2 regions of the Ideonella lacteola genome follow, and region 2 is predicted to be linked to the other one. Evidence: riboswitches for the same ligand, from Rfam matches in the RefSeq annotation. Region 2 holds a riboswitch; the other holds the start of a gene.
What was found. A riboswitch is a leader RNA that binds a small molecule or an ion and turns the genes downstream of it on or off. The one in region 2 is predicted to bind glycine.
Positions count from the first base shown of each region.

Region 1: another riboswitch for glycine. It lies ahead of gcvT (glycine cleavage system aminomethyltransferase GcvT); the one in region 2 lies ahead of AACH06_RS12900 (D-amino acid dehydrogenase).

Region 1 covers NZ_JBBUTG010000015.1:98,836-114,594, forward strand. The annotation lists gene AACH06_RS20935 (sensor histidine kinase) at 1-176, shown strand, start outside; gene AACH06_RS20940 (response regulator transcription factor) at 177-878, opposite strand; gene AACH06_RS20945 (L-serine ammonia-lyase) at 1,162-2,553, opposite strand; gene gcvP (aminomethyl-transferring glycine dehydrogenase) at 2,707-5,610, opposite strand; gene gcvH (glycine cleavage system protein GcvH) at 5,707-6,081, opposite strand; gene gcvT (glycine cleavage system aminomethyltransferase GcvT) at 6,184-7,335, opposite strand; glycine riboswitch at 7,383-7,497, opposite strand; glycine riboswitch at 7,514-7,608, opposite strand; gene AACH06_RS20965 (toll/interleukin-1 receptor domain-containing protein) at 7,726-8,649, shown strand; gene AACH06_RS20970 (enoyl-CoA hydratase) at 8,715-9,500, shown strand; gene AACH06_RS20975 (putative bifunctional diguanylate cyclase/phosphodiesterase) at 9,602-11,128, shown strand; gene AACH06_RS20980 (glycosyl hydrolase family 18 protein) at 11,369-12,577, shown strand; gene AACH06_RS20985 (hypothetical protein) at 12,867-13,919, shown strand; gene AACH06_RS20990 (ABC transporter ATP-binding protein) at 13,913-15,055, opposite strand; gene AACH06_RS20995 (carbohydrate ABC transporter permease) at 15,074-15,759, opposite strand, start outside.
Region 2 covers NZ_JBBUTG010000006.1:197,726-213,484, reverse strand. The annotation lists gene AACH06_RS12930 (class III extradiol dioxygenase subunit beta) at 1-857, shown strand, start outside; gene AACH06_RS12925 (Gfo/Idh/MocA family oxidoreductase) at 857-1,813, shown strand; gene AACH06_RS12920 (S8 family peptidase) at 2,005-4,395, shown strand; gene AACH06_RS12915 (esterase-like activity of phytase family protein) at 4,526-5,839, opposite strand; gene AACH06_RS12910 (DUF599 domain-containing protein) at 6,010-6,657, shown strand; gene AACH06_RS12905 (S8 family serine peptidase) at 6,831-8,393, opposite strand; glycine riboswitch at 8,717-8,838, shown strand; gene AACH06_RS12900 (D-amino acid dehydrogenase) at 8,892-10,145, shown strand; gene AACH06_RS12895 (alpha/beta fold hydrolase) at 10,142-10,939, opposite strand; gene AACH06_RS12890 (benzoate-CoA ligase family protein) at 10,936-12,537, opposite strand; gene AACH06_RS12885 (helix-turn-helix transcriptional regulator) at 12,701-13,648, shown strand; gene boxC (2,3-epoxybenzoyl-CoA dihydrolase) at 13,754-15,412, shown strand; gene boxB (benzoyl-CoA 2,3-epoxidase subunit BoxB) at 15,431-15,759, shown strand, end outside.

The sequences.
Region 1 (15,759 bases), on a different contig from region 2:
AGATGCGGGATCGCCTCTTTCAGCGTGGCGCCCGGGGTGACCATGGCTTGCCCAGCCACGGGCTGGGTCTCTACGTGGTCCAGCAGATCATGCTGAGGCACGGGGGGCGCGCCAGCTGGGCGCCCCATGAGCCGCAGGGCAGCGTCTTCAGGCTGTGGCTGCCCTTGGTGGATTGATCAGACGCCGCGCAGAGGCGCGCGGAACACATACCCCACCCGCGATTGCGATTGCATCGGAACGACCACCGGGGTGGCCCGCTCGATGCGGCGACGCAGGCGGTAGAGCGTGGCGCTCAGGGTGTTGTCGGGCTCGTCGGTCACCGGGCGGCCCAGGCGGCGGCACAGCACCTCGCGGGTGACGGTCTTGCCTTCGGCCTCGACGAAGCACTCCATCACCGTGATGTCGCCTTCGCTCAGGTCCACACGCACGCCGTCCGGGGCGACGAGCTGCCCGGCGTGACGATCGAGCACCCACTCTTTGGAGCCCGCCTCGGTGGCCACCACGCGGCGGTGCACCGCGCGGATGGCCACCACCACCTGGTCGAAGGTGACGGGCTTGGCCAGGTGCATGTCGGCCCCGGCGTCCACCACCGACGAGAACACGTCTTCCGCCACGCGACCCGAGACGACGAGCACGCCAGCGTGGGTGCGGCGGCGCAGCACGCGGATCAGCTCGACGCCGTCGATCCCGGGGAGCATCAGGTCCACCAAATAAAACCCGTAGCTGAAGGGAGACGAGTCGGCCAGCAATTCATCGCTGTCGGCAAATCGATGGACTTGGACACCCAGGCCGCGCAAATGCTGGGCGAGAAATTCGGTGTACTCCACGTCGTCGTCGACGAGCGCGATGGAGGCGGGCAGGGATCCGGTGTGGGGCATGGAATGCGTCGACAACGCTGGGAGAAACGTGACGAATGATTCTAGGCAGCACGACGCGGCTGCAGTGCACTTCCCGGGGAAATCAGGATCACGAGGCGGTATTTCGGCGATGGAAAATTGACCCGCGTTGCCATTGAGCGGGAATATCTGATTCGCTGAGTAATCAATGATCGAAGCTGCGCCATTCGGCGTGGCCTGCGCACCACGCCAGGGCTTCGATCCGCGGCCTACCTGAGCGCCGCGCTGGGTGCTCAGGGGCTGCTTAGGGGGCTGCCGGCTGTCGTCAGCACTCGACGATGTTCACCGCCAGGCCGCCGCGCGCCGTTTCCTTGTACTTGGTCTGCATGTCGGCGCCCGTTTCGCGCATGGTCTTGATGACCTTGTCCAGGCTCACATGGTGGGTACCGTCGCCCCGCAGCGCCATGCGGGCGGCGTTGATGGCCTTCACCGAGGCGATGGCATTGCGCTCGATGCAGGGAATCTGCACCAGGCCGCCGACCGGGTCGCAGGTGAGGCCCAGATGGTGCTCCATGCCGATCTCGGCGGCGTTCTCGGCTTGAGCCGGCGTGCCACCCATTGCCGCGGCCAGCGCGCCCGCCGCCATCGAGCAGGCCACGCCCACTTCGCCTTGGCAGCCCACCTCGGCGCCCGAGATGCTCGCGTTTTCCTTGTAGAGGATGCCGATCGCTGCGGCGGTGAGCAGGAAGTCCATCACCCCCTGGTCGCTCGAGCCGTGCACGAAGCGGTGGTAGTAGTGCAGCACCGCCGGCACGATGCCCGAGGCGCCGTTGGTGGGCGCCGTCACCACGCGGCCGCCGGCAGCGTTCTCCTCATTGACCGCCAGTGCGTAGAGGTTGACCCAGTCCATCACCTGCAGCGGGTCGCGCAGGGCCTGCTCGGGGTTGGCCGTGAGGTCGCGGTAGAGCTGCGAGGCCCGGCGCTTCACCTTGAAGCCACCGGGCAGCACGCCATCGGTGCGCAGGCCGCGGGCCACGCAATCCTGCATGGCGCGCCAGATGCGCAGCAGGCCGGCGTCGATCTCGGTGTCGGTGCGCCAGTGGCGCTCGTTCACGCGCATGACCTGAGCGATCGTCAGGTTCTCGCGTTCGCACACCTGCAGCAGCTCTTCGCCCGAACGGAAGGGCAAGGGCAGCACGGTCGCATCGGGGGCGATGACCTTCTGCTTCGAGCCATCGGCCGCCACCTCGTCACTGACGACGAACCCGCCGCCGACCGAGTAATACGTGCGGTTCTCGATCTCGGCGCCTGCCGCGTCGTAGGCGATCAGGCGCATGCCGTTGGCGTGGAAGGGCAGTGTCTCGCGGCGGCGGAAGACGAGGTCTTCGCCTTCGTCAAAGGCCACCTCGTGCTCGCCGAGCAGCGCGATGCGCCTGGCGCCCCGGATCTTGTCGAGGATGGTTGGCACGGCGTCCACATCCACCGTGTCCGGCTCATGGCCCGCCAGGCCGAGCAGCACCGCCTTGTCGGTGCCGTGGCCCTTGCCGGTGGCCCCGAGCGAGCCGTAGAGCCAGCAGCGCACCCGCGCGGTCTGCGCCAGCAGCCCCTCGCTGCGAAGCCTAAGCCCGAACAGGCGCGCGGCGCGCATCGGGCCCACCGTGTGCGAGCTGCTGGGCCCGATGCCGATCTTGAAGAGGTCGAAGACGGAAACAGCCATGGTGTGGGCCTCGAGGGTTCGGCGGCGCCGCCTGGGCGCCGGGCTGCTCATGCCCAGGCCAGAGCCGACAGGGTGTGAGCAGGCGCGCGGCCGCCATCAGACGGCCGGGTCAGACCATTCAATCGTGGCGGCGAGGCTGCGCCGCCGGCAGGGTCATTCCGCGAAGGCGGACATCGGCACGCAGCTGCAGAACAGGTTGCGGTCACCGTAGACGTTGTCCACGCGGCCGACCGGCGACCAGTACTTGTACTGCCGCAGTTCGGCCACCGGGTAAGCCGCTTCTTCGCGGGTGTAGGCGTGGGGCCATTCGGCCTTCAGCAGGCTTTGCGACGTGTGCGGCGCGTTCTTCAGCGGGTTGTCTTCCTTCGGCCAGGCGCCCGACTCGACCTTGCGGATCTCTTCGCGGATCGAAATCATCGCGTGGCAGAAGCGGTCCAGCTCGACCAGCGGCTCGCTCTCGGTCGGCTCGACCATCAGCGTGCCGGCCACCGGGAAGCTCAGCGTCGGTGCATGGAAGCCGTAGTCGATCAGGCGCTTGGCCACGTCTTCCGCACTGATGCCGGAGGTCTCCTTGAGCGGCCGCAGGTCGAGGATGCACTCGTGCGCGACGCCGCCACCCTTCACACCGGCGATCCCGCCGCTGTAGTGGATGTCGTAGTGGTCAGAGAGCTTGGCTGCCACGTAGTTGGCGCTGAGGATGGCGGTTTCGGTGGCCTGCTTCAGGCCATCGGCGCCCATCATGCGCACGTACATCCAGCTGATCGGCAGCACCGCGGCGTTGCCCAGCGGCGCGGCCGAGACGGCGCCCACGCCGCCCTCGCGTACCTGGCCCGCCGTGGCATGGCCCGGCAGGAAGGGCACCAGGTCTTCCACCACGCAGACGGGGCCAACGCCCGGGCCGCCACCGCCGTGCGGGATGCAGAAGGTCTTGTGCAGGTTCAGGTGGCTCACGTCGCCGCCGAACTGGCCCGGGGCCGCCACGCCCACCAGCGCGTTCATGTTGGCACCGTCCACATACACGCGGCCGCCGTACTGGTGGACCATCGCGCACAGTTCCTTCACCCGGGGCTCGAACACGCCGTAGGTGGAGGGGTAGGTGATCATGATGCAGGCCAGATCCTTGGCGTGCTGCTCGCACTTGGCCTTCAGATCGTCCAGGTCGACGCTGCCGTTCGCATCGCACTTCACCACCAGGACCTGCATGCCCACCATCTGGGCCGAGGCGGGGTTGGTGCCATGGGCCGATTCAGGGATCAGGCAGACCTTGCGATGGCCTTCTCCGCGCGATTGGTGCCAGCCACGGATGGCCAGCAGGCCGGCGTATTCGCCCTGTGAGCCGGCGTTGGGCTGCAGGCTGATGCCGGCATAGCCGGTGGCCTGGCACAGCCAGCCGGTGAGCTGCTCGTTGAGCAGGGCATAGCCCTTGAGCTGGTCGGCCGGGGCAAACGGGTGAACCGCGGCGAACTCGGGCCAGGTGATGGGGATCATCTCGCTGGTCGCGTTCAGCTTCATCGTGCACGAGCCCAGCGGGATCATGCTGCGGTCCAGCGCCAGGTCCTTGTCGGCCAGGCGGCGCAGGTAGCGCAGCATCTCGGTTTCGCTGTGGTGCGTGTTGAACACCGGGTGGGTCAGGTACGCCGAGGTGCGACGCAGACCTTCGGGCAGGCGCAACGCGATGCCGGCGGCATAGTCGCTCACCTGGGGGCAGGCCTGGCCGGCCGGTGCGAACCAGCTCCAGAGCGCGGCGATGTCTTCGCGGGTGGTCGTTTCATCGAGCGACACGCCCACGTGTTGGGGTGACAGGCGGCGCAGGTTGGCGCCGCCGGCCAGCGCGCGGCCGATGATCTCGTCGGTGCGGTCGCCCGTTTCAATGGTCAGCGTGTCGAAGGCATACGGGTTCTGCACCTTCAGGCCGAGCTTGCCCAGGCCATCGGCCAGGATCGCGGTGAAGGTGGCCACGCGGGTGGCGATGCGCTTCAGGCCCTCGGGGCCGTGGTAGACGGCGTACATGCTGGCGATCACCGCCAGCAGCACCTGCGCGGTGCAGATGTTCGACGTGGCCTTCTCGCGGCGGATGTGCTGCTCGCGGGTTTGCAGGGCCAGGCGGTAGGCCGGGTTGCCGTGCGCATCGACGCTGACGCCGACGAGGCGACCTGGCATCGAGCGCTTGAACTCGTCGCGGCAGGCCATGAAGGCCGCGTGCGGGCCGCCACCGCCCATGGGCACACCGAAACGCTGTGAGTTGCCGATGACGATGTCCGCGCCCCATTCGCCCGGGGGCGTCAACAGCGTCAGGGCCAGCAGGTCGGCGGCCACGATGAATGCGGCACTCTTGGCATGCGCCTTCTCGACGACCTCGCGCATGTCGTGCACCAGGCCGCTGGTGGACGGGTACTGGGCCAGCACGGCGAAATAGTCGTGCTCTTCCATCAGCTTCGGTGCGAAGCCGACGATCACCTCGATGCCGAGCGGCTCGGCACGGGTCTTGACGACCTCGATCGTTTGCGGGTGGCAGTCGCCCGCGACGATCAGGGTGTTGCTCTTGCTTTTGACGCTGCGTTTGGCCAGCGTCATTGCTTCGGCGGCGGCGGTGGCCTCGTCGAGCATCGAGGCGTTGGCGATCGCCATGCCGGTCAGCTCGGCGATCATCGTCTGGAAGTTGACCAACGCTTCCATCCGGCCTTGCGAAATCTCGGCCTGGTAGGGCGTGTAGGCGGTGTACCAGGCCGGGTTCTCAAGGATGTTGCGCAGGATGACGCCCGGCGTCAGCGTGCCGTAGTAGCCCTGGCCGATGAAGCTCTTCTTCACCTGGTTCAGCGAGGCCACCGCGCGCAGCTCGGCCAGCGCTTCGGCCTCGGTGACGGCCGGCGGCAGCACCATCGGCTGGGCCCGGGCGATCGATTTCGGCACGATCGCGTCGATCAGGGCCTGGCGCGAGGCGGCGCCGATCACGCTCAGCATGTGCGCCTCGTCGGCCGTGTCCGGGCCGATGTGGCGGGCGATGAACTCGCCGTGGTTTTCGAGGGCGTCGAGAGGGGTGTGAGCGTGCATCAGCATGGCGCGTGGGAGACAGCGGCGAACATCGGGCCGGGCGCGGTGCGGGTCAGGCGCCGCGGCCGGCGGGCTACATCAGGAATCGGGAACGGCTCAGGCTCAGAGCGTTTTCAGCAGGGCGTCGTAGGCCGGCGGATCCATCAGCTGGTCGAACTCGGCCATGTTCGTGACATGGACCTTGAAGAACCAGCCGGCGCCCATCGGGTCGGTGTTCGCCAACGCCGGGTTGGCGCGCAGCTCTTCGTTGACTTCGACGATCTCGCCGGTCACCGGCATGTAGATGTCGGCCGCGGCCTTGACCGATTCGACGACACCGGCGATCTCGCCCTTGTTGTAGGTCTTGCCCACTTCGGGCAGGTCGACGAACACCACATCGCCCAGCGCATCTTGCGCGTGCAAGGTGATGCCGACCACGGCGGCTTCGTGATCCTCGATGTTGATCCACTCGTGATCGGCGGTGAACATGGTCGTCATGGGCAGGGCTCCTCGGTTCGGGTAAGCAGGGGTGGCTAGGTTGATTCAGGGCCGGCCGGCGGTCAAGACGGCAGACCCTCGGACGGGCGGGCTGACTGCCCTTCAGCCGCGGTAGTAACGGTGCGGGGCAAACGGCATGGCGGCCACCTTCATCGGCAGCCGCTTGCCTCGGACCTCGGCAAACACTTCGGTGCCGACGGCGGCGTGCGAGGCCGGCAGGTAGCCCATGGCGACAGGCTGGTTCACCGTGGGGCCCAGCGTGCCGCTGGTGACGGTGCCCAGCTCGGTGCCATCGGCGGCGACCAGCTTGGCGCCTTCGCGGACCGGGGCACGCTCCACGCCCACCAGGCCCACGCGCTTGCGCTTGGCGCCTTCAGCGAGCTGGGCGTCGATCACCGCCGCGCCAGGGTAGCCGCCGGCGCGGGCGCCGCCAGCGCGACGCACCTTCTGGATGGCCCAGGTCAGCGCGGCTTCGACCGGCGTGGTGGTGGTGTCGATGTCGTGGCCATACAGGCACATGCCGCCTTCCAGGCGCAGCGTGTCGCGCGCACCCAGGCCGGCGGGCTTAATCTCGGGCTGCGCCAGCAACTCGCGGGCCAGGGCGACCGCCTGGTCCTGGTGGACGGAGATCTCGAAGCCGTCTTCGCCGGTGTAACCCGAGCGGGTGACGAAGCACTCGGCACCGGCGATCGTGAACACGCCGCCGGTCATGAAGGTGAGGGTGGCGACGCCGGGGGCAAGGCGGGCCAGGGCCTCTGCCGCCTTCGGGCCTTGCAGCGCCAGCAGGGCGCGCTCGGGCATGGGCCGCACTTCGCAGCGCTGGCCGATCTTCGAGCTCAGGTGGGCGATGTCGGCGTCTTTGCAGCCGGCGTTGACCACGACGAACAGATCGCCAAACTTCGCCAGGGCCTCCACGGGCGGGCGGGTGATCATCAGGTCGTCGAGCAGGCCGCCTTGCTCATTGGTGAAGAAGGCGTAGCGTTGCTTGCCAGCGGGCAGGTCGATCACATCGACCGGCACCAGCGTTTCGAGCGCGGCCGAGGCGTCGGCGCCGATCAGTCGCAACTGGCCCATGTGCGAGACGTCGAACAGCGCTGCGGATTCGCGGCACTGCTTGTGTTCGGCCATCAGGCCGGCGGGGTATTGCACCGGCATCGCGTAGCCGGCGAACGGCACCATGCGGGCGCCGAGTTCGAGGTGGAGGGCGTGCAGTGGAGTCTGCAGCAGAGCGTCGGCGGCGTTAGCGGAGGACATCGCGGTTCCTGTGTCGAGGGCAATCCAAGGGACCTGATCGGTCGGAATTTGCCCTCGCTGTCCGCTTTACCTGAGAGATTGACGGTGTCGGCGTGTGGCCGGGCACCGCTTGCCCCTTCGGTGGACGGGCTCGAAGACCCGTCTCTCTCCAGTGAGGAACGCCCCGCATCCTGACGCGAAGCGCTTGCCAGTCCTTTTGCCTGAGCGTTCGAGGCCTGTACGGCCTCTGCGCCTTCGGCGGCCCCTGATGGAGCTCTCTCCTGGCAAGCGGGCAGTGTACCCGAGCCCGTTCGCGGTCGGGCTATGCTGCGGTGCGATTTCTCGTCCGGTTGCGGCAAGCTGCAACTGTTTCTTGGTGCCGTGGAAAAAGAGTCACTCACAGGGTCACTCATGCCGAGCTCTCCGGGCCCCCTGGTCTTCATCAGCTACCGACGCGACGACGCGGCGGGATACGCCCGAGCCATCGCCTCCGAACTGTCGCGGCGGTGGGGTGCAGACCGGGTCTTCATCGACGTCGATGACATCGGCGCCGGCCAGGGTTTCGCCCAAGTCATCGGGCAGGCGGTCGACACGGCCAGCATCTTGCTGGTGCTCATCGGCCGCCGCTGGCGGGGCGAGCGAGAAGGGCAGGCGCCGCGTGTTCAGGATCCGGGCGACTTCGTCCGGCTGGAGGTGGCGGCTGGTCTGCAGCGTGGCATGACGGTGATCCCCCTGCTGCTGGACGGCGCGGCCATGCCGCCCGGGGCCGACCTGCCGCCGGACATCCAGGCCTTGTCGAGCCTGCAGGCGCTGGAGCTGGGAAACAGCCGCTTCGCCGCCGACGTCGAGCGCTTGGTGGCAGTCGTGGGTGAGCGGCTCGGTTCGTCGCCAGTCCAGCCCGGCAGGCGAGGGTGGATCGTCGCGGCGGCGGGCGCCTTGGGAGCGGCCTTGCTGGCCGGCGGCTGGTGGGCCCGTTCGCGTTCGGTGGCCAGGCCAGCCATCGATGGGGACTGGGTCGCCGAGCTGCGATATGCCTGGGAGCCCGCGCCACGCACCGAGCGCTTTCACTTCACGGGCGAAGGGCGCCAACTGGCGGGCACCGCCAGCTTCCTCGGCGTGCCGCGTGGCCTGGTGGAGGGCGAGGTGGACGAGCGGCTGGTCCGCTTTGCCACCCGCACCGCCGAGATGGGCGGCGCCGAGATGACCCACCGCTACCAGGGCCGCCTGGATGATGACGGAGTCCTGCGTCTGATGATGCAGACCGAAGGCGGCAGCGGCCCGAACGCACCGCTCGAGTTCGTGGCCCGACGGGCCGAGGCGCATGCGCCCCGCTGATTCACCGAGCCACCCCGCGCTACATTGGACGACCGCTGCCACCACCTCTGGATGAGGATTCCGCCATGCTGACCGAACAAGACCCGCTTCTGCTGCGCCAGGACGATTCGCGAGGCGTGGTGACCATCACCTTGAACCGCCCGCAGGCCTTCAATGCGCTGTCCGAAGCCATGCTGGCGGCGCTGAAATCCGAGTTCGACGCCCTGGCGAGGGATGCGTCGGTGCGGGTGGTGGTGCTGGCCGCCTCGGGCAAGGCCTTTTGCGCCGGCCACGACTTGAAGGAAATGCGCGCCGAGCCTTCGCTCGACTACTACCGCGGCCTGTTTGCTCGGTGCGCCAAGGTGATGATGCAGATCCAGCAACTGCCGGTGCCGGTGATTGCGAAGGTGCAGGGGGTGGCCACCGCGGCCGGCTGCCAATTGGTGGCGGCGTGCGATCTGGCGGTGGCTGTGCGCGCGGCGCGGTTCGCCGTCAGCGGCGTGAACCTCGGGCTGTTCTGCTCAGGGCCCGCGGTGCACTTGAGCCGGAACGTGCCGCGCAAGCAGGCGTTCGAGATGCTGGTGACCGGAGAGTTCATCAGCGCTGACGAGGCGCGCGCGCGTGGATTGATCAACCGCGTGGCCGAAGATGCCGGCGCGCTGGACGCGGAGGTGGGCAGCCTCGTGGCCAGCATCCTCGCCAAGCCGCGCACCGCAGTGGCCATGGGCAAAGAGCTGTTTTATCGCCAGATCGAAGCGGGCGTGGAGGCAGCCTACATCGACGCCGGCCACACCATGGCCTGCAACATGATGGACGAGGCGGCGCTCGAAGGCGTGCAGGCCTTCAACGAGAAGCGACCGCCGCGCTGGTAGGGCCGACGTCGCCGCGCCGAGCCCTCATTCGTGATCGACTGGGCGCCGATGGGCCTGCCATCGGCCTCAAGACTGCAGCCCCATCGGTCGATAGACGATCGATGGATGTCTCTTCAGCGACGGGGGCGTGGTCAGCGCTCGATGGGCTGCTGGTCGCGCTCGTGGCCAGCGGGTTCGGCATGGCGGGCTACCTGGGCCTGAGGCTGCGCCAGGCCCGTCGTGGCAGCGCCGACGTGCAGGCTCAGATCGATGAGCTCAGAAAGGCGCTTCACGCCCGCGAACGTGAAAGCCGGCTGGGCGCGTTGATGAACCGCAGCCAGCTCGAAATTGCCCTGGATGACGCCGTCGAGCAGGCCAAGCGCGACCGCGATGGTTTCAGCGTGCTCTATGTCGACCTGGACGGCTTTCGCTCGATCAACGATGCGTTCGGCCACGACCATGGCGATGAGTTGCTGCGGGCGGTGGCCCGTCAGTTGGTTTCATGCGTGGGGCCGGCGGCCTGCCACATCGCGGGTGATGAATTCGCGCTGCTGGTGCCCGGCAGCATCCGGGTGGCGCATGTGATGGCGCAGCGCGTGGCGGATGTGCTGTCCAGCTCGCTCACGGTGGGTGGGCAGGCGGTGCCGCTGACGTGCTCGATCGGCATCGCCCACTACCCCGAGCATGGCTCGCGGCCCTTGCTGCTCTCGAACGCGACGCTGGCCATGCGCAGCATCAAGCTGTGCGGTGGGGGCGGGCAGAGCGAATACCACCCCGACATGGGCGCCGGCCTGCGCGATCAGGCCGAGCTGTTGCAAGAGCTGCGTCTGGCGGCAGAGCGCCAGCAGTTCAAGCTGATGTACCAGCCGAAGATCGATGCCCGCAGCCTGCAGGTGACGGCGGCGGAAGCCCTGCTGCGCTGGCACCACCCCAAGCGCGGCATGGTGCCGCCGTCGGTGTTCATTCCGCTCGCGGAACGGCATGGGCTGATCGGGCAGATTGGCCAATGGGTCATCGAAGAAGCCTGCCGTCAGGCGCAGCAGTGGCGCACCCGCGGCCTGCGCATGCGCGTGGCGGTGAACCTCTCGGGCTACCAGCTGCGGCAAGACGACATCGTCGAGCGCATCGAAGGGCTCTTGCGCCAACACCGCATTCCGCCCGAGCGCTTCACCTGCGAGATCACCGAGTCGGTGGCGATGGAAGACACCCAGGTCACCCGGCGCGCCTTCGAGCGGCTGCGTGACGCAGGCGTGCATGTGTCGATCGACGATTTCGGCACCGGCTACTCGAGCCTGGCTTCGCTGCGGCGGTTGCCGGCGGCCGAGCTGAAGATCGATCGGGCCTTCGTCTGCGATCTCGAAGGCAGCAGCGACGCACAATCGATCGTTCAGGCCATCGTGCAGATGGCGCACACGATGGGGCTGCGGGTGGTGGCTGAGGGCGTGGAAACGCCGGCGCAGCGCGACGCGCTGGTGGCGATGGGTTGCGATGAGCTGCAGGGCTATCTGTTCGCCAAGCCCATGTCGCCCCAAGCGCTGGAGCTGTGGGCCACGGACGATCGTCCCACCGAGGCGCCGCCCTTTCGCGCGTCGCTGTTTGAAGAAACCCGCCCTGCGGACGTGGAGCGAGGCGGCGACCGTCCCGCGTGAGGGCGTGTAACTGGTATTGCTACCAGTATTGGATTCGCTAAATACCACTGGCATACCGGTACGTGATTGGTTAGATTCCGGTCCGCCGGCCGCAGGCGGATGCCGCCCCTGGGACCCCGCCGGGTACCCACCCTTCCACAGACGACCCCACAGTCGCGTGGCTTCCGCACCGTGCAGCCGGTGGTGTGCTTTGGCTCAGCCAGAGGCATCCCTTCCCCAAGCACTGAACAGGAGCCATTCATGACCATGACCACGCGAGCGCGTGCCGTTTTCGGCCACGCCTTGATCGCCTTGGCCGCCATCACCGCCGCCGCACCGGCGCTGGCCCAATCTGACCTGCCGCCCGAGGCCCTCAGCACCAAGCCCGACGGCCGCTACTACACCGGCTACTACCCGTCGTGGAGCGACAACTGGTTCGACGCCACCGGCAAGACGCCCGGCCAGGTGTATGCCGCCAGCAAGCTGGCTCGCATCCCGGCGACCTACACCCACGTCAACGCCTCGTTCGCCAACCCGAACTTCTCGTGGGGTGGCCTGGCCGCCAACTCGTGGTCGGGCACCGGCATCGACTTCACCGCGACGCCGAAGGACATCAAGGCCGCCATCGATGTGCTGCACATGCGCAAGATGAAGGTCATCCTCGCGGTGGGCGGTGCCACCTACAACGACTGGTCGCCGCTGGCGGCCGAAGGTGCCGCTGGCTCGGGCCCGCGCATCACGGCGCTGGCCAACATCATGAAAGACCTGGGCTTCGACGGCCTGGACGTCGACTACGAAGCCGATGCCGACGTGACCCGCTATGCCAACGCGACCCGCGCCATGCGCAAGGCCGTGGACTTGGCCGGCGGTGGCCGCATCCTGGCCATGGCCGGATGGTCGACCGGTGCAGACTGCATTGCCGCCACGTCGGGCATGGCCGACTGCGCAGGCAAGCTCTCGTACTGGGGCGGCAATGCCGGCCGCGAGCGCCTGCTGGTTCGGGATCATGCGGACGTCGCCAAGATGTTCGACCTCGTCAACGTGATGTCGTACGACGCCCGCTACGAGCACTACGACGGCGTGATGGCGTACAAGCAGTACCGCTCGCTGTTCGGCAAGAACACGGTGGTCTCGATCGGCTTCGAGCCGGCGCCCGAAGGCTGGGCCGGCGGCATCCTCGTCGTGAACAACGCCGATGCGCAGTGCACGGGCTCGCGCATCCTGCAAGACCAATACGGCAAGAACCTGGATTCGCCGTACTCGGTGGCGCGCTTCAACCTGGCCGTCAAGAAGAGCAAGAGCGCGAACAAGAACCCGCACGACGGCGCGATGATCTGGAGCATCCTGAAGACGGCCAGCGGCAACTGCGGCTCAGCGCAGATCGCCTCGCCGGGCACGGTGGGCCAGAAGAGCGCCAAGATGCTGGGCCTCGTCAACGACCCGCTGCTGAACGACGCCCCCTGGAAGTGACCCTTCCAACGGTCGAGGGCCGTCGCCCTTGATCGGCACCCGAACCAGGGCGCGCCCGGTCGATTCGACCGGGCGCGCTTTTGCTTTGGGGGCGCCGGCCTGTCTCGAATCTAGGGGGGGTGTGGCTCTGCGTAGTGTGAAACCTTGTCGACCGAAGATACTTTGGGGGCAAGCGCAGTGCCTGGCTTGCTGACCTACCCGCGGCGCGCGTCCTGCGTGCCCTGAGGATGACGGGCGATTCGGGTCAAACAAGTGGTCTGTACAGATAACCTACTACGTCAGGGTTCACATGAATATCTCGGTTCCAGTCTTTGCGCGTCTCGCACTGGTGGCCGGCACGCTGGCCGGCTTGTCTCAAGCCAGTCAGGCGCTGCCTACTTACGCGGTCCGCGTCGTCACCGATGAAGGGGGCGTCCAGTCTTCTACGGCGCTCAACACCCGCGGCACGGTGGCGATTAACACGGGATCGGATGGTGGTAGTTACAGCTGCAGCAAGACGGCCTGTACGCCCATTCCATCGCTGCCCAACGATCTTCAATTGCCGTTCGCCTATCCGCGCGATATCGATGATCGGGGCTACGTCGTCGGTGTCTCGTACACGGGGTCGACCTCGCACGCCATGCTTTGGGACGGCCAGACCGTTCGCGACCTGGGCACCTTTGGCGAAGACGATTGCGGCGGTTGCAAGTCGCACAGCGAGGCGTCGGCGATCAACGGAAACGGCGTTGTCGTGGGCTATTCCGACACCGCCAACATCGACTTCCAGGCGTTCATGTGGTGCGATGGCACGATGACCAAGCTGCCCACCCTGGGCGGCACCCGCAGCGGGGCCAACGGCGTCAACGACGCCGGTGATGTGGTTGGATTTGCCTCGTTGGCCACCGGCATGAACCACGCGTTCTTGTACCGGGACGGCCAGATGCGCGACCTGGGCGTTCTGCGCAGTGGCAAGTTCTCCACCGCCTTTGCTGTCAACAACCTCGGCCAGGTGGTCGGTAGCAGCGATACAGGCCAGAACAAGCCATCGACAGTGGCCTTCATCTACGACCAACAAGGCGGCATGCGTGAATTGCCGCTGTTAAAGGGCTGGCGCCAGATGAGTGCCAGTGCCATCAACGATGCCGGATGGGTGGTGGGTACGGCCGTCTCTTCGAGCGGGAACTTGGGCTTCGTCTTCGACGGCCACGGCAGCTTCGACCTGAACCTCGCCATGAGCGAGAAGGACCGCAAGCACTGGCGCATCTACCACGCGAACGACATCAATTCGAAAGGCCAGATCCTGGTCGAGGCGCAGGACAAGAAAAAAGGTGATTACCGCGTCCTGGTGCTCACGCCTCAGTGAACTTGCCCCGCCGTGCCGACGGCGCCTTCGGGGAACAGCCGCCGGCAGGCCCGGCCATCGGCGATGAACACATGCAGCGCTTCGGCCGGCGCCCACGCCACCACGCGTTCACCTGCCCGTAGCCGCGTGTGGGCGTTGCCGCGCACGACCAGGTCATGGTGGTCGTCGGCGCGCAGGTGCACCAGGTGCGATTCGCCCAACTGCTCGACCAGCACCACTTCGGCGTCGAGCCGGATGCCGTCCGCGAGGCCCGTCGCGCCGGCCTCGGCCAGGCGGAAGTGCTCCGGACGCACGCCGATCTCGACCGCCTGGCCTTCAAGCAGCCGGGCCGTGTCGACCATGGCCCGTGCGGGTTGACCGAAGGGCAGCTCGAATCGCACCTCCGCACCGGTGGCGATCACTTTGGCCGGTAGCAGGTTGATCTGCGGTGAGCCGATGAAGCTCGCGACAAAGCGGTTGACCGGTTGCTGGTACAGCTCCAGCGGTGCGCCGGCCTGCTGTACGCGGCCTTCGTGCATCACCACGATCTTGTCGCCCAGCGTCATCGCCTCGACCTGGTCGTGGGTCACATACACCATCGTCGCGCCCAGGTCGCGGTGCAGCCGAGCCAGCTCGACGCGGGTCTTCACCCGCAGTGAGGCATCCAGGTTCGACAGCGGTTCGTCGAACAGAAAAAGCCGCGGCTCTCGCACGATGGCGCGGCCGATGGCGACGCGCTGGCGCTGCCCGCCCGAGAGCTCGCGCGGCTTGCGGTCGAGCAGGTGATCGATCTGTAATGAGCGCGCCGCCTTGTCGATGCGCCGCCGGCGCTCGGCCTTGTCCGCGCCGTGCAGCTTCAGGCCGAATGCCATGTTGTCGTACACGCTCATGTGCGGGTACAGCGCATAGCTTTGGAACACCATCGCAATGCCTCGTTGCGCGGGCGGCAGGTGGTTCACGACATCGTCGCCGATGCGCATCTCGCCGCCGGTGATGTCTTCCAGGCCGCACAGCATGCGCAGCAGCGTGGTCTTGCCGCAGCCACTGGGGCCGACCAGCACCACGAATTCGCCGCTCTCGATCTGCAGGTTCACGCCCTGCAGCACCGTGGTGTGGCCGTAGGTCTTGGAGACGTTGTCGAGGGTGACTCGGGTCATGGGCGGTTGGGGTTCAGGTCATTTGACCGCGCCGGCGGTGATGCCGCGGATCAGTTGGCGCGAGGCGAGGGCGTAGAGCAGCAGCACTGGCAGCACGGCGAGCGACAGGGCGGCGAGCACGGCGTTCCAGTCGGTGGCGAACTGGCCGATGAACTGCTGCACGCCGAGGGTGATCGTCTGCGTGCTTTCACCCGGCGCCAGGATGAGCGGAAACCACAGGTCGTTCCAGATGGGCACCATGGTGAACACCGCCACCGTTGCCACCGCCGGCATCAGCAGCGGCAGCACCACGCGGAAAAAGATCTCAAACTCGCCGACGCCGTCGCAGCGGGCCGCGTCTTTCAGCTCGCGGGGCACCTGCAGGATGAACTCGGACAAGATCATCACCGCCAGCGGCAGCCCCTGTGCCACATAGACGAGCACCAGGGCAGTGAGGGTGTTGACCAGGTCGAGCGCCACCATCGTCTGCAGGATCGACACCGACCCCAGGCGGATCGGCACCATGATGCCGAACGCCAGGAAGAGCGAGAGCCAGCGCCGGCCCGGGAACTCGTACTCGGTCAGCGCCCACGCGGCCATCGCGCCGAAAAGCAGGATGAGTGCCATCGACACCCCGGTCACGATGGCGCTGTTCAGGAACATGCCCGCCACCGCCGATTGCCCGAGCACCTTGGTGTAGCCCACCACACTGAAGGTGGTGGCGG
Region 2 (15,759 bases):
TCACCGCCTCCGTCTACACCTCGCACGTGCCGGCCATCGGCGCGGCCCTGGATCTGGGCAAGTCCCACGAACCGTACTGGCAACCCGTCTTCGCGGGTTACGACAACTCACGTCAATGGCTGCGCGAGAACCGGCCCGACGTGATCTTCCTCGTCTACAACGACCACGCCACGGCCTTCAGCCTGGAGCTGATCCCCACCTTCGCGATCGGCTGCGCCGCCGAGTTCAAGCCGGCCGACGAAGGCTGGGGCCCGCGCCCCGTGCCCACGGTCGTAGGCCATCCGGAGCTTGCTGCGCACATCGCGCAAAGCGTGATCCAGGACGACTTCGACCTCACCATCGTCAACAAGATGGACGTCGACCATGGCCTGACCGTGCCGCTGAGCCTGATGTGCGGCGCCCTCGACCCCGCGCGCGACCGCTGGCCCTGCGCCATCATCCCCTTTGCGGTGAACGTGGTGCAGTACCCGGTGCCCTCGGGCCGGCGCTGCTTCATGCTCGGCCAGGCCATTCGCCGCGCGGTCGAGTCCTTCGACCAGCCGTTGAATGTGCAGATCTGGGGCACCGGTGGCATGAGCCACCAGCTTCAAGGCGCCCGTGCCGGCCTGATCAATCGTGAGTGGGACAACGCTTTCCTCGAACGGCTGATCGCCGATCCCGAGGGCTTGTCGAAGATGCCGCATGTGGACTACGTGCGCGAAGCAGGCTCCGAAGGCATCGAGCTGGTCATGTGGCTGATCGCCCGGGGCGCGATGGCCGACGTGGCCGGCGGTCCGGCGCCCACCGTGCGACACCGCTTCTACCATGTGCCGGCGTCGAACACCGCCGTCGGCCACCTGATTCTGGAGAACCACTGATGAAGACACTCAAGGTCGCGCTGGCAGGTGCGGGCGCCTTTGGTATCAAGCACCTCGACGGCATCCGCCAGATCGACGGCGTGGAGGTGGTGTCGCTGATCAGCCGCGACATCGACAAAACGAAGGAAGTGGCGGCGAAGTACGGCATCGCCCACGTGACCACCGAGCTGGACGACAGCCTGGCGCTCAAGGAGGTCGATGCGGTCATCCTGTGCACGCCGACACAGATGCACGCGTCCCAGGCCATTGCCTGCCTGCGCGCCGGCAAACATGTGCAGGTGGAGATTCCGCTGTGCGACAAACTCAGCGACGGCCAGGAAGTGGTGCAGGTCCAGCGCGAAACCGGGCTGGTGGCGATGTGCGGTCACACCCGCCGCTTCAACCCCAGCCACCAGTACGTGCATCGCCGCATCACCGCGGGTGAATTCAACATCCAGCAAATGGATGTGCAGACCTACTTCTTCCGCCGGACCAACATGAACGCGCTGGGCCAGCCGCGCAGTTGGACCGACCACCTGCTCTGGCACCACGCCGCGCACACGGTGGATCTGTTCGCCTGGCAATGCGGCAGCCCGGTGGTGCAGGCCCATGCCATCCAGGGCCCGATTCACCCGACGCTCGGCATCGCGATGGACATGTCGATCCAGCTGAAGGCCGCCAACGGCGCGATCTGCACGCTCTCGTTGAGCTTCAACAACGACGGGCCACTGGGCACCTTTTTCCGCTACATCGGCGACAGCGCCACCTACATCGCCCGCTACGACGATCTGTTCAACGGCAAGGACGAGAAGATCGACGTGTCGAAGGTCGATGTCTCGATGAACGGCATCGAGCTGCAGGACCGCGAATTCTTCGCCGCCATCCGCGAGGGCCGCGAACCCAACGGCAGCGTCGCTCAAGTGCTGCCTTGCTACGAGGTGCTGCATCGGCTGGAGCAACAGTTGAACGCGGGCTGACAAGCTCGATCGGGCGGGCCTGGCCCGCATCGATCAACTACTGTCAATACCGCGAGCCGGGTGGGCGACGGAATGTCGCCCCGGGTGCAACATGCCAGATGGAGGGCGCCGGGCCGGTCACGGCCACGACGCCCCTGGTGTCGCCCCAAGGGATGCGACGAGACGGTTCTGTTGACTGGGAAGCCCGACTCATGACTGGATACCGCAGCACCCCGCGCCGCACTGCCGCGCGCACGATCATCTGGACGCGCACGGCCCTGGCCGCTGGCGTCGCCCTCGCCTGCCTGGGCACAGCCCAGGCCCGGCCGCAGCCGCAAGGCAACCTGGGTCTTGGCCTGCGCGAGCTGGTCGAGCAGCAATCCATGCAGCCCGCGGCCCGCGCCGAAGCCGCCGAGCGTTCACGCGCTCGCACTGCGCTCGCAGTGACCGACAAGCAAGGCCGCGTGCGCGTCAATGTGCACCTGGACGGCAAGTTCTCCCTCGCGCAGGTTCAATCCACCGCCCGCAAGATGGGCATCGAATCGGTGGTGACCAACGCGCACTATCGCCACGGCGTCTTCACCGCCTTCGTGCCGGTGGCCAAGGCCAAGGATCTGGCCAAGCTGCCGGGCGTGAAGTCCGTGCTGCTGTCGACGGCGCCCATCGCGGATGTCGGCCAGGTCACGTCGCAAGGTGCCGCCACGGTGCGTGCCGACCAGGTGAATGCGCTGGGCATCAAGGGTGCTGGCGTCACGGTGGGCGTGATGTCCGACAGCTATGACGCCGCCGCCGGTGCGCGCACCCATGCGGCACAGGACATCGTCAATGGCGATCTGCCCGGCCCCGGCAACCCGGATGGCCACACCGAGCCGGTGGTGGTGATCGAAGACATCGCCAGCGGCACCGACGAAGGCCGCGCGATGATGCAGATCGTGCACGACCTGGCCCCGGCGGCGAAGCTGTGTTTTGCCACCGCCTTCAACGGCGAAGTGGGCTTTGCCGACAACATCCGCAAGCTGGCCGACAAGACGGGCCCCTGCAAGGCCGACGTGGTGGTCGACGACGTCATCTACTTCACCGAGCCGATGTTCTCGGACGGCATCATTGCGCAGGCGGCCGACGAGGTGGTCGCGCAAGGCGTGTCGTACTTCTCCTCGGCCGGCAACCGTGGCTCGACGATGGGCTACCTGGCCGGCTACAACAAGGTCGACGACGCCACCGCCCGCGCCAGCTCGCAAACGGTGAACTTGGGCCTGATCACCCCGGGCAGCTCGGACGGCGGCTTCCACAACCTGGCCACCGACGGGCAGACGATCGATGTCTCACGCACCATCACCTTCGGCGCCACGTCGACGCTGGTGCTGCAGTGGAACGACCCGTTCGACTCGGGCAAGGTGACGACCGACTACGACCTCTACCTCTACAACGCGGCCGGTGACCAACTGGTGGCCGTGTCGGCCGACGACAACTTCTCGACTGACCAGCCGATCGAGGCGGTGCAGGTGCCGGCCGGCACCTACCAGATCGTCGTCGTGCGTTCGGACACGACCACGCCGTCGCCCACCGCCGACCAGGTGCGCTTCGTCACCTTCGGCAGCGTGGTCAACGGCGAGTACATGAACTACACGACGCCGATCACCTTCGGCCACAACTCGGCCGCCGGCGCCAACGGCACCGCCGCGTTCGCGTGGTACCAGGACTACCTGCCCGAGTCGTTCTCGTCGCCTGGCCCGTCGATCATGTACTTCAGCAAGGACGGCACGCGCCTGCCCACGCCGGAGATCCGCCGCAAGCCGGACCTGGGCGCGCCGGACGGCGTGAACACCAGCTTCTTCAGCGGTGACTCGGCCGAAGACAGCGACACCTTCCCCAACTTCTTCGGCACCAGCGCTGCAGCACCGCACGCCGCCGCGGTCGCCGCCCTGGTGGTGGAGAAGGCCGGCGGCCCCGGCTCGATCTCGCCGGCCAAGCTGAGCCAGGTGCTGAAGAAGACGGCCCGCGCGCACGACTCGAAGCCCAACTTCGCCGCCGCGCAGGCCTCGTTCGGCGTCGGGACCGTGCACGTCACCGCCACCGGCGACGGCCAGTCGCGCAGCCAGTTCGACACCGAAGTCTTCCGCGTCGGCCTGAGCGCCCCCGAGGGCTACACGCTGAAGTCAGTGACGCTGGACCTGTCGACCGCCAACGGCCAACGCAAGCTGCTGGGCAACCCGGCGCCTGGCATCCAGCTGGATCCGCGTGTGGGCCCGGGCCTGCCCATCACCCTGGGTACGCTGAAAGACATCAACGCCGCCGACGTGAGCTTCTCGGCGCTAAGCGACGTGGTGCCGTTCAGCAAGACGCTGACCGTCAGCTTCGCGCCGGGCAGCTTCGGCCGCAAGTCGGTGGTGCACTTCGGCGTGGACCGTGACGAGGTCGCCACCGGTGGTGGTGGCAACTCGGCCGACCTGTTGGTCGGCGGCACGATCAGCGGCGTGGTGGCAGGCCCCTCGGGCGACATCCCGTTCACCGGCACCTTCAGCCAGGCGCTGCGCCGGGGCCACTCGACCTCCGAAGGCATGGGCCTGGTCGACGCGCTGTCGGCGGTGCAGTCGCTGCCCTGACGAGACTCCAGCGCCCCATCACCGGAGCGCCCGCATGTGAAGCATGACGAAGGCCGCGACAGTCACCTGTCGCGGCTTTTTTCATCCGAGGTCACCTGGGCGACGTCATCGGACGTCGCCGACGCCGGGCTCAGCGCAACGCGGCCTGGTCATCCAGCGGCAGGGTCACGTCCAGCGACAGGCGCAGGAACTCGGTCGGATCCGGCTCGCCATCGACGCGGCTGCTGCCGGGGTAGTTGTTGTCGTTGATCACCAGCAGCGTGCGCGCGTCCAGCACCAGCACGTCTTCGATCGTGACGAACGGGAAGGTGAAGGTCGTGGCGCCGTCACGGTTGAGGTCGTGCGGGTCCGCAACGTTCATCAGGTCGACCACCTCGGTCTTCGAGACAAAGCCATCGCTGCCCACCTGGTTCAGGTCGATCAGATAGATCTTCTTGAAGCGCGGCGTTTCGGTACCGTTGCGCTCGATGACCAGGAACTGGTGCTCGTTGACCGCCGTCATATCGCCGATGTTGGTGCCCTGCGGCTCCAGCTTGTACAGCCATTGCTCGCCGGTGTAGCGGCCCGCGCGGATGTCGAAACGGTTGATCCGCAGGCTGCCCGCCGCGTCACCGGTGACCGTGCCTTCGAGCAAGGTGAACAGGTGACGGCCAGCGGCGTCGATGGCCATGCCCTCGAAACCCCGTGAGCGGCCCAGGTTCGGCGTGCCACCATTCAAGTGGGGGTTGTCGGGCGACATCACGCCCGGCATCGGCACCTCGGCACGCAGCACCTTGCCCTTGGCGTTGGTCTCGATCAGGAACGGGCCGAGTTCGTCACCGAACCAGAGGTGGCCGCGGCGGTCGACGCGCACCGACTCGATGTCGAAATCGGCGCCGGTCAGCAGGCGCCGCTCTCGGATCTGCGGCGCCACGGGAATGTCGGCGCTGCCCGGCCCCGTGCCGGCATAGGGGTAGTGGTCGCCCTCTGCAACGATGGGGAACCCCAGCAGACGGTCGCTGTCGTTCAGCGTCACATAGCTGCGCTTGTCGAACGCCGTCAGCGACTCACCCGTGTCGCGATCGACGGGCTGCACCGTGCCACTGCCCTGCTCGCCCTGGTCGGCCCAGCGGCGGAAGTCGGGACGCACGGTGTAAAGGCGCAGCAGCGTGTCCGGCGAGTTGGCCTTGGTGCCGAAGCCGTTGTCCGGCATCACTCGGAAGGTGCCCGCCGCCGGACCGGGCAGCACGGCGGAGAAGCCCTGGACAGGCTGGCGATCCACCAGCGGGAGCGTGCGCCCGTTGGCGCTGCTCGCGAACTGGCCCGAGGTCGGGCCAGGGGCAAAGGTGTCAGCCGGCATCGTGGCGAAGCCGTCGAGCATGGCGCCGGCTTGGGCCGCCGTCGAAGCGGAAACAACGAGGGCCGCGGCGATGGCCAGGCGAGCGGGACGGAACATGCGGTACATCGGTAAGTGCCTCGGGTGGGAAAGAGGAATGGGCGGAAGGCACGGATGCTTTCAAGCCACGATGACAGGGCCATGAATCGACGCGATGGCCCGCCACTGCCGCCATCGCCACGCAGCCAGCAGGCGCCTATCATCGAAAACATTCCGACACCCTGGAGACCTTCCCCGCCGTGCCCTCCGCCCTCATCCCGTGGATCAGCTTCGGCGCCAGCATCCTGCTGGTGATCGCCTACGAATGGCGCATTCACCACATCGGCAAGCGCCAGCCCGAGCGTCTCGCCCGCTACGCCAATGCCAAACTGCGGATGCACTGGGTCACATCGTTGGCCGATCGCCCAGGCGCCGAGATCGTCGCCGTGCAGGCGCTGCGCAATTCGCTGATGGCCGCCTCGATCTCGGCCTCGACCGCAGCGCTGGCAGTGATGGGCGCGCTGAGCATGTCAGGCGCCTCGCTGGCGGCCAATCTCGCGCGCTGGTCGGGAGAAAACGCCTTGCACACCGTGCTGCAGGGGATGCTGGTCGGTATCTTGTTCGCCTCGTACGTGTGCTCGGCGATGTCCACCCGCCACTACAGCCACGCGAGCTTCATCATGTCGATCCCGGTGGATCGGCCGGAACGCAACGAGCTGAACACCGCCGCCGCCACCCACGTGCGCCGCGCGGGGCTGATGTACAGCTGGGGCCTGCGTCTGTTCTTGATGGTGCTGCCGGTCGTGGCCGGTGTGGTGCACCCGTTGGCCATGCTGCCGGCGACGCTGCTGCTGATCGGCGGTCTGGTGTTGTTCGACCAGCCAGCGAACGACGTCGAAGTCGATTGAACACCGCGATGCCCCGCCCCCGCCCTTGTTCGGCATCGGTCGCGGCTTGAGGCCTTGTTCTGCCAGGCGTGCGCCGTGCAGATTCAGCGACGCAGAAACGACCAGCCTGCCGACGCTTCACCATGGAAAACGGGGCCCGAAGGCCCCGTTCTCGTTCAGTGCCGAAGCCCTGATCAGTTGCCGCAGCCCAGGCTGGTGATGCGCTTGTGCGCGGCCTTGGCTTGCACCAAGCCGTAGCCGGTCTTGGCGTCGCGGCCGGCCACATCCAGATCCTTGGCCGACTTGTTCAGCGACTGGCGGATCTGCTCGCCCGTGCACTCGGTGTGGTAGCTCCACACCAGCGCGGCGACAGCCGACACGTGCGGGGTGGCCATCGAGGTGCCGTCGAAGTAGGCGTAGTTGGTGGCGTCGACCGACACGGTGGCCGATTGACCCAGCTGGCCCTTCATGGCAGCGCCTTCGGTGTCCGAAGCGGTGACCGACGGGATGGTGGTGGCCACGCCACCCAGCGTGCCAGCGAAGCCGCCGGCGACGTTGTTGTACACCACCGCGCCCACGCCACCCGAGTTCTGGCAGTTCAGCACCTTCTCCGAGAAGGCGATGTTGCCGCGCTGGATCAGGCAGACCTTGCCCGACACCGAGGTATCGACGGCGTCGCCCAAACCGAAGTCAGCCAGTGCCGCCGTGGCGGTCGCCTTGGGCGAGCCGTCCATCGCGCCCGGCGCGTAGTCGGTGCCGCCCACTTGCAGCGACGGCTCCGAGCCCGAACCCATCGGCACGGTCGACAGCACGCCCACGCCCGGAGCGGAGATTTCGACGTCCTTGTTGCGCTGCGAGAAGCTCGCCCAGGCTTCGTTCTCGTCCACCGCGGCCACCGACATCACCGGCACATAGCCAGCGGGGTAAGAGGTCTGGGTGTTGCCACCGTTGCCGGCCGCGGCGATCGACAGGATGCCGGCCGTCTGCAGGGCGGTGAAGGTGTTCTTCTCAGCGGTGTTGGGCAGCGGGCCGCCCAGCGACATGCTGATCACGTTGGCGCCGGCGGCCTGGCACTTCTTGGCTGCGGCCGACAGGGTCGACGAATAGGCCCAAGCGCCGTCATCACCGAACACCTTGACGATGTGCAGCTTGATCTTCTGGTTCGGCAGAACGCCCACCACGCCGACGTCGGCCTGGTTGATGGCGGAGATCGTGCCGGCCACGTGCGTGCCGTGGTGCGAGCCGTCCACGGACCACAGGCCAGCGCCGCCGATGTCGTCGTCACCCGTGACGTTGGCGTTGTTCTGCAGGTCTTCATGACCCTTGCCGTAGCCGGAGTCGATGATGCAGATCATGCGGTTGCCAGCGTTGGTGTCCTTCAGCTGGTCGGCCTGGACCATCTTGATGCCGTAAGGGACCAACTGGCCGAGCTTGTAGGGCTTGCCGGTCGACGGCGTGGTCAGCGACATCGGATAGCGCGGAGCATCCTGCTCGACGCGGGCGATGGACGTGTGCTTGGCCAGGGCCATGGCGGCGGCCTTGGGCAGCTCGACCGCGACGTTTTCGCCGTCGATTTCGAGCTTGATCTTGCCGCCCATCTGGGCAACGGCAGCGCGGGCCAGCTTGGCCGCTTGGCTACCAGGCTTGAAAGTCACGACCACGCGGGTGGTTTCAGCCGCATGGGCCGCACCCATCATGGCAAAGGCCAGGCCCAGGCCGACGCACAGGCGGGACACCGGGAAGCTCGTCTTGGTCATCGTCAACTACTCCAGTAGGGAAGATCATTCTGGGATTCAGCAAAACGTAAGTGCTTGAATCCGAGGTGTGCAGTGTGTATGGCACAGCCCGGTGTGCCCACTACAAAAGCTTCAACGATCCTCATGACATTCGCAGCGGTCGCGGGGAAACCCGGACGACATTCACCGCAACTGGGCGATCGGCCGTGAATAGTTCACGTAGCCAATCACAGCTCATCGCTCCTACAATCCGGCTCAGCAGGAGAGCGCCGGTTTCGACAGGGTCGAGCCGGCCACCGAAGGCGCAAACTCCCATGCACGCTCAGGTACCGTACTGCTGTCATCAATCGCCGTCTGGAGAGCCGCTGAACTGACGATGCCGTCAGGGCCAGCGCACCGAAGGAGCAAGGCCACGCGAGACACGCGCAGGCCGAATCTCTCAGGTACCGAGGACAGGGGGAGCGGCAGGCACGAAGCACTCATTCGTTCGCTTCGTGCCGCTCGCCTCTGGAGAGAACCATGCATGTGGTCGTTCTCGGCGCCGGCCTGCTCGGCGTCACCTCAGCCTATTTCCTTCGCCAGCTCGGTCACGAAGTCACCGTCATCGATCGGCAGGCCACTCCCGCGGCCGAAACCAGCTACGCCAACGGCGGCCAGATCTCAGTGAGCCACGCCGAGCCTTGGGCCAACCCGAGCGCGCCGCTCAAGGTGCTGAAGTGGCTCGCCAAAGAAGACGCGCCCTTGCTGTTCCGCCTGCGCGCCGATGCGCGCCAATGGGCCTGGGTGTTTCGCTTCCTGCGCGAATGCACGCCAGGGCGCACCCGCCACAACATCGAGCAGATCGTGCGACTGGGCACCTACAGCCGCGAGACGCTGCAGCAACTGCGCCGCGAGATCGGCCTCGAGTACGACCAGCGCACCCAGGGCATTCTTCACTTCTACACCAACCCGAAAGAGTTCGACGCGGCAGAAGCCCCCGCCGCGCAGATGCGAGAGCTCGGCTGCGACCGTCGCGTGATCTCGGCCGATGAGGCCGTGCGCATCGAGCCGGCGCTCGCGCACATCCGCCCACAGTTGGCCGGTGCGACCTTCACGGCAGAAGACGAATCCGGCGACGCGAACCGCTTCGTGCATGAACTCTCCCAGCGCTGCGAAGCGGATGGGGTCACGTTCCTGATGAGCCACACCGTCACCGCGCTGCGGGAGGTGGGGGGCCGTATCGACCACGTCGAGGTGACGGATCCCAACGGCCGCTACCAGCGGCTGCGCGGCGAGGCCTATGTGCTGGCCATGGGATCGCTCAGCCCGCTGTATGTGAAGCCGCTGGGCATCGACCTGCCCATCTACCCCGCCAAAGGCTACTCGGTGACGATGCCGGTGAAAGACGCCACCAAGGCGCACCAAGTCTCGTTGACCGATGACGAGTACAAGCTCGTCTTCTCCAGGCTGGGCGACCGGCTGCGTATTGCCGGCACCGCCGAGCTGAACGGCTACGACCGTGACCTGAACCGCGTGCGCTGCGAAGCGATCGTGCGGCGCGTGGAAGAGCTCTTCCCCGGCGCCGGGGACACCGACCGGGCCCAGTTCTGGACCGGCCTGCGTCCGGCCACACCGAGCAACCTGCCGATCGTGGGCCGCTCGAGACTGCCCAACCTTTTCCTGAACACCGGCCACGGCACGCTGGGGTGGACGCACGCGTGTGGCTCGGGCAAGAGCGTGGCGCGCATCGCGAGTGGGCTGAAGCCTGAGGTCGATTTCGCGTTCGCGACCTAACGTCCAGGCTGAACGAAGGAGGACACCGCCGAGATCACCCGCTCCGGTTGATCGCGGTGCGGCGAATGCCCGCACTCGGGCAGGGGCAGCACGGTGGTGGCCTTCACGCGCGCGGCGATGCGGCGGACTTGCGCGAGCGTGCCGTACTCGTCGTCTTCACCTTGGATGGCGAGCACCGGGCACGCGATGGTGCCCAGTTCGTCGCTGATGTCCCACGGGCGAAATGCCGGTGAGAGCCAGGCGTTGTTCCAGCCCCAGAACGCCGAGTTGACGTCGGCGTGGTGCTTTGCCAACCCCTGGCGCAGGGCACCGTGGAGGTAGGCCTCGCGAGCACGGGCGATGCTGGCGAGCGACAGCTCTTCGACGAACAGATGCGGGGCCATCGCCACCACGCCGGCCACCTGGGCCGGAAAGGCAGCCGCATGAAGAAGGGCGATCGACCCGCCGTCGCTGTGGCCCAACAGCCAGGGGGGGTCTCGATGGGCGTCGATGCCGAGCGCCTGCAGCAGCGCGGGCAACACCTGTTGCGCCTGGCGGTGCATGAAGTCGGGCCCCCACGCCTCGTCGCTCGGACGAGGAGTGGAGCGGCCGTAGCCGGGCCGCGAGTAGACCAGGCCACGCCATCCCAGCGCGTCGACCGCCTTCGCAGGAAAGTCCCGCCACATCGACACCGAGCCCAGGCCCTCGTGCAGGAACACCATGAGCGGTTGGTCGCGGCGCTCGGGGCTCAGCCACTCGTGCTCGATCGTGAGCCGCCGAGCATCCACCACGATGTCGACGAACTCGATGGTCATCCCGCGTTGGCTTCGCGCTCACGCAGGCGAAAGCGCTGGATCTTGCCGGTGGCCGTCTTCGGCAGTTCGTCGATGAATTCGATCTGGCGTGGGTACTTGTAGGGGGCGAGGCGATCCTTGACGAAACCCTTGAGCATGTCGACATCGACCTGCTGGCCCGCCTTCAGCACCACAAAGGCCTTGGTTCGAGTCAAGCCATCTGCGTCGGGCACCCCGATCACCGCCGCCTCGAGCACCGCCGGATGCTGCACCAGGGTCGATTCCACTTCGAAGGGCGAGACGTAGATGCCACTGACCTTCAGCATGTCATCGCTGCGGCCCGCATAGGTGTAGCTGCCATCTGCGTTGCGCAGGTATTTGTCGCCACTCTTGGTCCAGGCGCCCTGGAATGTCTCGCGTGACTTGTCTCGCTGGCCCCAGTACATCAAGGCCGCGCTCGGCCCGCGGATGTAGAGGTCGCCGGTTTCGCCGTCAGGCACGGGCCGGCCGTCGTCGCCGCGCAGTTCGATCTCGTAGCCTTCCACCGGCCAGCCCGTGGTGCCATACCGGACGTGACCGGGGCGGTTGCTCAAGTAGATGTGGAGCATCTCGGTCGAGCCGATGCCATCGACAATCTCGCAGCCGAAATGGCTGGTGAAGCGCTGGCCCACCTCGGCCGGCAGCGCCTCACCAGCCGACGAGCACAGGCGCAGGCTCACCTGCTCGCGCGCGGGCAGCTGAGGGGACGCGAGCATGCCGGCGTACCCGGTTGGCGCCCCGAAGAAGACGGTCGGCTTCGCACCACCCACCTCGCCGCGCCAGCGGCGGAACGTGGCGTCGGGCGTGGGGCGCTCGGCCATCAGCACGGTGGTGGCGCCCACGCTGAGCGGAAAGGTCAGCGCATTGCCCAGTCCGTAGGCGAAGAACAGCTTGGCGGCGGAGAAGCACACATCGCGTTCCGTGAGGCCCAGCACACGCTTACCGTACAGCTCGGCGGTCCAGTAGAGGTTGGCGTGGGTGTGCAAGGTGCCCTTGGGTCGGCCGGTCGAGCCCGAGGAGTAGAGCCAGAACCCCGGGTCGTCTGCCCCGGTGGGTGCCGGCAGCGCGAGCGGCGGGTGCGCCTCCAGCACATTCTCGAAGGCGTGGTGCTGCCGCGCCATCTCGCCGCCGGGCGCACTGCGCGAGACCAGCACCGCTCGCAGCTCATGGCCGCCTTCGCATTCAGCCTGCGCAACCGCCGCCTGGAAGGTGGGCAACAGCGCGGCCGACACGAGCGCCGCCTGTGCCCGGCTGTGCCGAAGCATGTAGGCGTAGTCGTCGGCCGTCAGCAGCGTGTTCACCGCCACCGGCACCACACCGGCATAAAGCGCGCCGAGAAATGCCACCGGCCAGTCGATGCCATCGTGCATCAGCAGCAGCACGCGCTCTTCTCGCCGCACTCCGTGGGCGATCAGGCCGGCAGCGAGGCGGCGCACCCGTTCAGACATGGCGGCATAGCTCAGAGATCCGTGATCGTCGACATAGGCCAGCTTGGCGCCCCGGTGGGCATTGGCCTCGATCAGGTGCTGCGCAAAATTGAAGCGCGCGGCAGGCGATGCTGGGAATTCGGCAGAGCGCATCGGAATGCTCCTCATGAACGGCGCGACAAGACTCGCGCGCACATGCACCGGCCGGCGCCGCCCTTTGCCTTTGACCAAAGGCACAGTCCTTGCGAACTCGGCTTGCGGACCCCGTGAGGATGAACTATTGTGCGCGCCGGGACTCTAGGTCCGCCCTTTGAGCATGTCAAGCACTATATTGCATCCCAAGAAGCCATCTGACGATCTGGACGGCCACCACGCCGCCGACGCCGATCCTGCCGACGAGAAGAACCCGTTCCTCGTGGCGCTCGGCGAGCGCGTTCGCTCATTGCGGTCACGCCGCGGCATGACGCGCAAGGCGGTCGCGCTGGCCGCCGATGTCTCCGAGCGGCACCTGGCCAATCTCGAATACGGCATCGGCAACGCATCGATCCTGGTGCTGTTGCAGGTGGCGGGCGCACTGCAGTGCTCGCTGGCGGAGTTGATCGGCGACGTGACGACCTCGTCGCCCGAGTGGCTGATGATCCGCGAGCTGCTCGAGGGCCGCGACGAGAGCACGCTGCACCGCGTGCGCCTGGCGGTGGGCGAGATGCTCGGCACCGGCGGCAGCCACGCCCAGCGCAGCTCGCGCATCGCGCTGGTCGGCCTGCGAGGCGCCGGCAAGTCCACCCTCGGCCACATGCTGGCGGAAGACCTGGGGTTCCCCTTTGTGGAGCTGAGCCGCGAGATTGAGAAATTTGCTGGCTGCAGCATCTCCGAGATCCAGGCGCTGTACGGCATGAATGCCTACCGTCGCTACGAACGGCGCGCGCTGGAAGAAGCCATCCAGATCTACCCCGAGGCCGTGATCGCCACGCCCGGCGGGCTGGTGTCGGATGCAGCCACCTTCAACCAGTTGCTGGCGCATTGCACCACCGTGTGGCTGCAGGCCGACGCAGAAGACCACATGAAGCGCGTCACTGCCCAGGGTGACCTGCGCCCGATGGCCGCCAGCCGTGAGGCGATGGACGACCTGAAGCGCATCCTCGCCGGTCGGGCCGCCTTCTACTCGAAGGCCGACCTCACGCTGGACACCAGCGCCCAGCCGCTGGACGCCACCTTCGCCGCGCTGCGCCGGCTCGTCCGCGACACGCTGCAACTGCCGGCCTGACCGAACAGGCAACATAATTCATTTCATGGCTTGCATGCAAACCAATGCATGCACTATGATTCTTCTACCGCGCGGCTGGTGGTCGCGCCTTAGAGGAGATCGGCCATGAGCAACCCGGATCGCGTCGACTATCAGACCGACCCTTCACGCTATCGGCACTGGCGCCTGAGCGTCGACGGCGCCGTCGCCACGCTGTGGTGCGACATCGATGAGAGCGCCGGCCTGCGCCCCGGCTACAAGCTCAAACTGAACAGCTACGACCTCGGTGTCGACATCGAGCTGGCCGACGCGGTCAACCGCATCCGTTTCGAGCACCCTGGCGTGCGCACCGTCGTGGTCACGAGCGCGAAGGACAAGGTCTTCTGCTCGGGCGCCAACATCTTCATGCTGGGCCTGTCGAGCCACGCCTGGAAGGTGAACTTCTGCAAGTTCACCAACGAGACGCGCAACGGCCTGGAAGATTCGTCTGCCCATTCAGGCCTGAAGTTCCTCGCCGCCGTCAACGGCGCCTGCGCGGGCGGCGGCTATGAGCTGGCGCTGGCGTGCGACGAAATCATCCTGGTGGACGATCGCTCCAGCGCGGTCAGCCTGCCCGAAGTGCCGCTGCTCGGCGTGCTGCCTGGCACGGGTGGGCTCACCCGCGTCACCGACAAGCGCAAGGTGCGGCACGACCTGGCGGACATTTTCTGCACGACCACCGAAGGGGTGCGCGGCCAGAAGGCCAAGGCCTGGCGCCTGGTCGACGACATCGCCAAACCGGCCCAGTTCGCCGCGAAGGTGCAGGAACGCGCGCTGCAACTCGCCGCATCGAGCGATCGCCCCGCTGGCGCACGCGGCGTCTCACTCGGGCCCCTCGAACGGCAGATCGAGCCCGACGCGCTGCGCTATCCGCATGTGCAGGTCGAGATCGATCGGGCGCGCCGTACGGCAACCTTCACCGTTCGTGCGCCGCAAGGCGTTCAGCCGACCGACATCGCCGCCATTGAAGCGGCGGGCGCGGCCTGGTACCCGCTCGCGCTGGCCCGGCAGCTGGACGACGCGATCCTGTCGATGCGCACCAACGAGTTGGACATCGGCACCTGGCTCATCAAGACCGAAGGCGATGCCGCGGCCGTGCTGGCGATGGACAACACCCTCTGCGCACACCAGGGCCACTGGCTGGTGCGCGAGACCATCGGCTACCTGCGGCGCACCTTCAGCCGACTCGATGTGTCTTCGCGCAGCCTCTTCGCGTTGATCGAGCCCGGCTCGTGCTTCGCCGGCAGCTTCCTCGAACTGGCGCTGGCTTGCGATCGCAGCTACCACCTCGCCCTGCCCGACGATGCGGCCCGTGCGCCGAAGATCGTGGTGGGCGAAGCCAACTGGGGCCGCTACCCGATGGTCACCGGCCAAAGCCGCCTTGAGCGGCGCTTCTACGGCGAAGCCGCGCCCTTGGACGAGATCCGCGGGCGGCTGAACCAACCGCTCGATGCCGACGCTGCCTTCGCGCTGGGCCTGGTCACCAGCAACCCGGACGACATCGACTGGCCCGACGAAACCCGCATCGCGATCGAGGAGCGCGTGTCGATGAGCCCGGATGCGCTCACCGGCATGGAAGCCAATCTGCGCTTCAATGGCCTCGAGAACATGCTGACCCGCATCTTCGGCCGGCTGACCGCCTGGCAGAACTGGATCTTCCAGCGCCCCAACGCCGTCGGCGAGAAGGGCGCACTCAAGGTCTATGGCAAGGGCGACAAGGCCGCCTTCGACTGGAACAGAGTCTGACGAATCGAGGAGACACCCATGAGCAGCTTCGACTACAGCGAGAAGATTCCCAACAACGTCAACCTCGCAGACGACCGCACCCTCAAGCGCGCGCTGGAGCAATGGCAGCCCAACTTCCTGAGCTGGTGGGACGACATGGGCCCCGATGGCTCGCAGAACTTCGACGTCTACCTGCGAACGGCCGTCAGCGTCGATCCTCAAGGCTGGGCGCAGTTCGCTCATGTGAAGATGCCCGACTACCGCTGGGGCATCTTCCTGAACCCGGCCGAGCAGAACCGCAAGATCCACTTCGGTGACCACCAGGGCGAAGACGCCTGGCAGGACGTGCCCGGCGAATACCGCGCCAA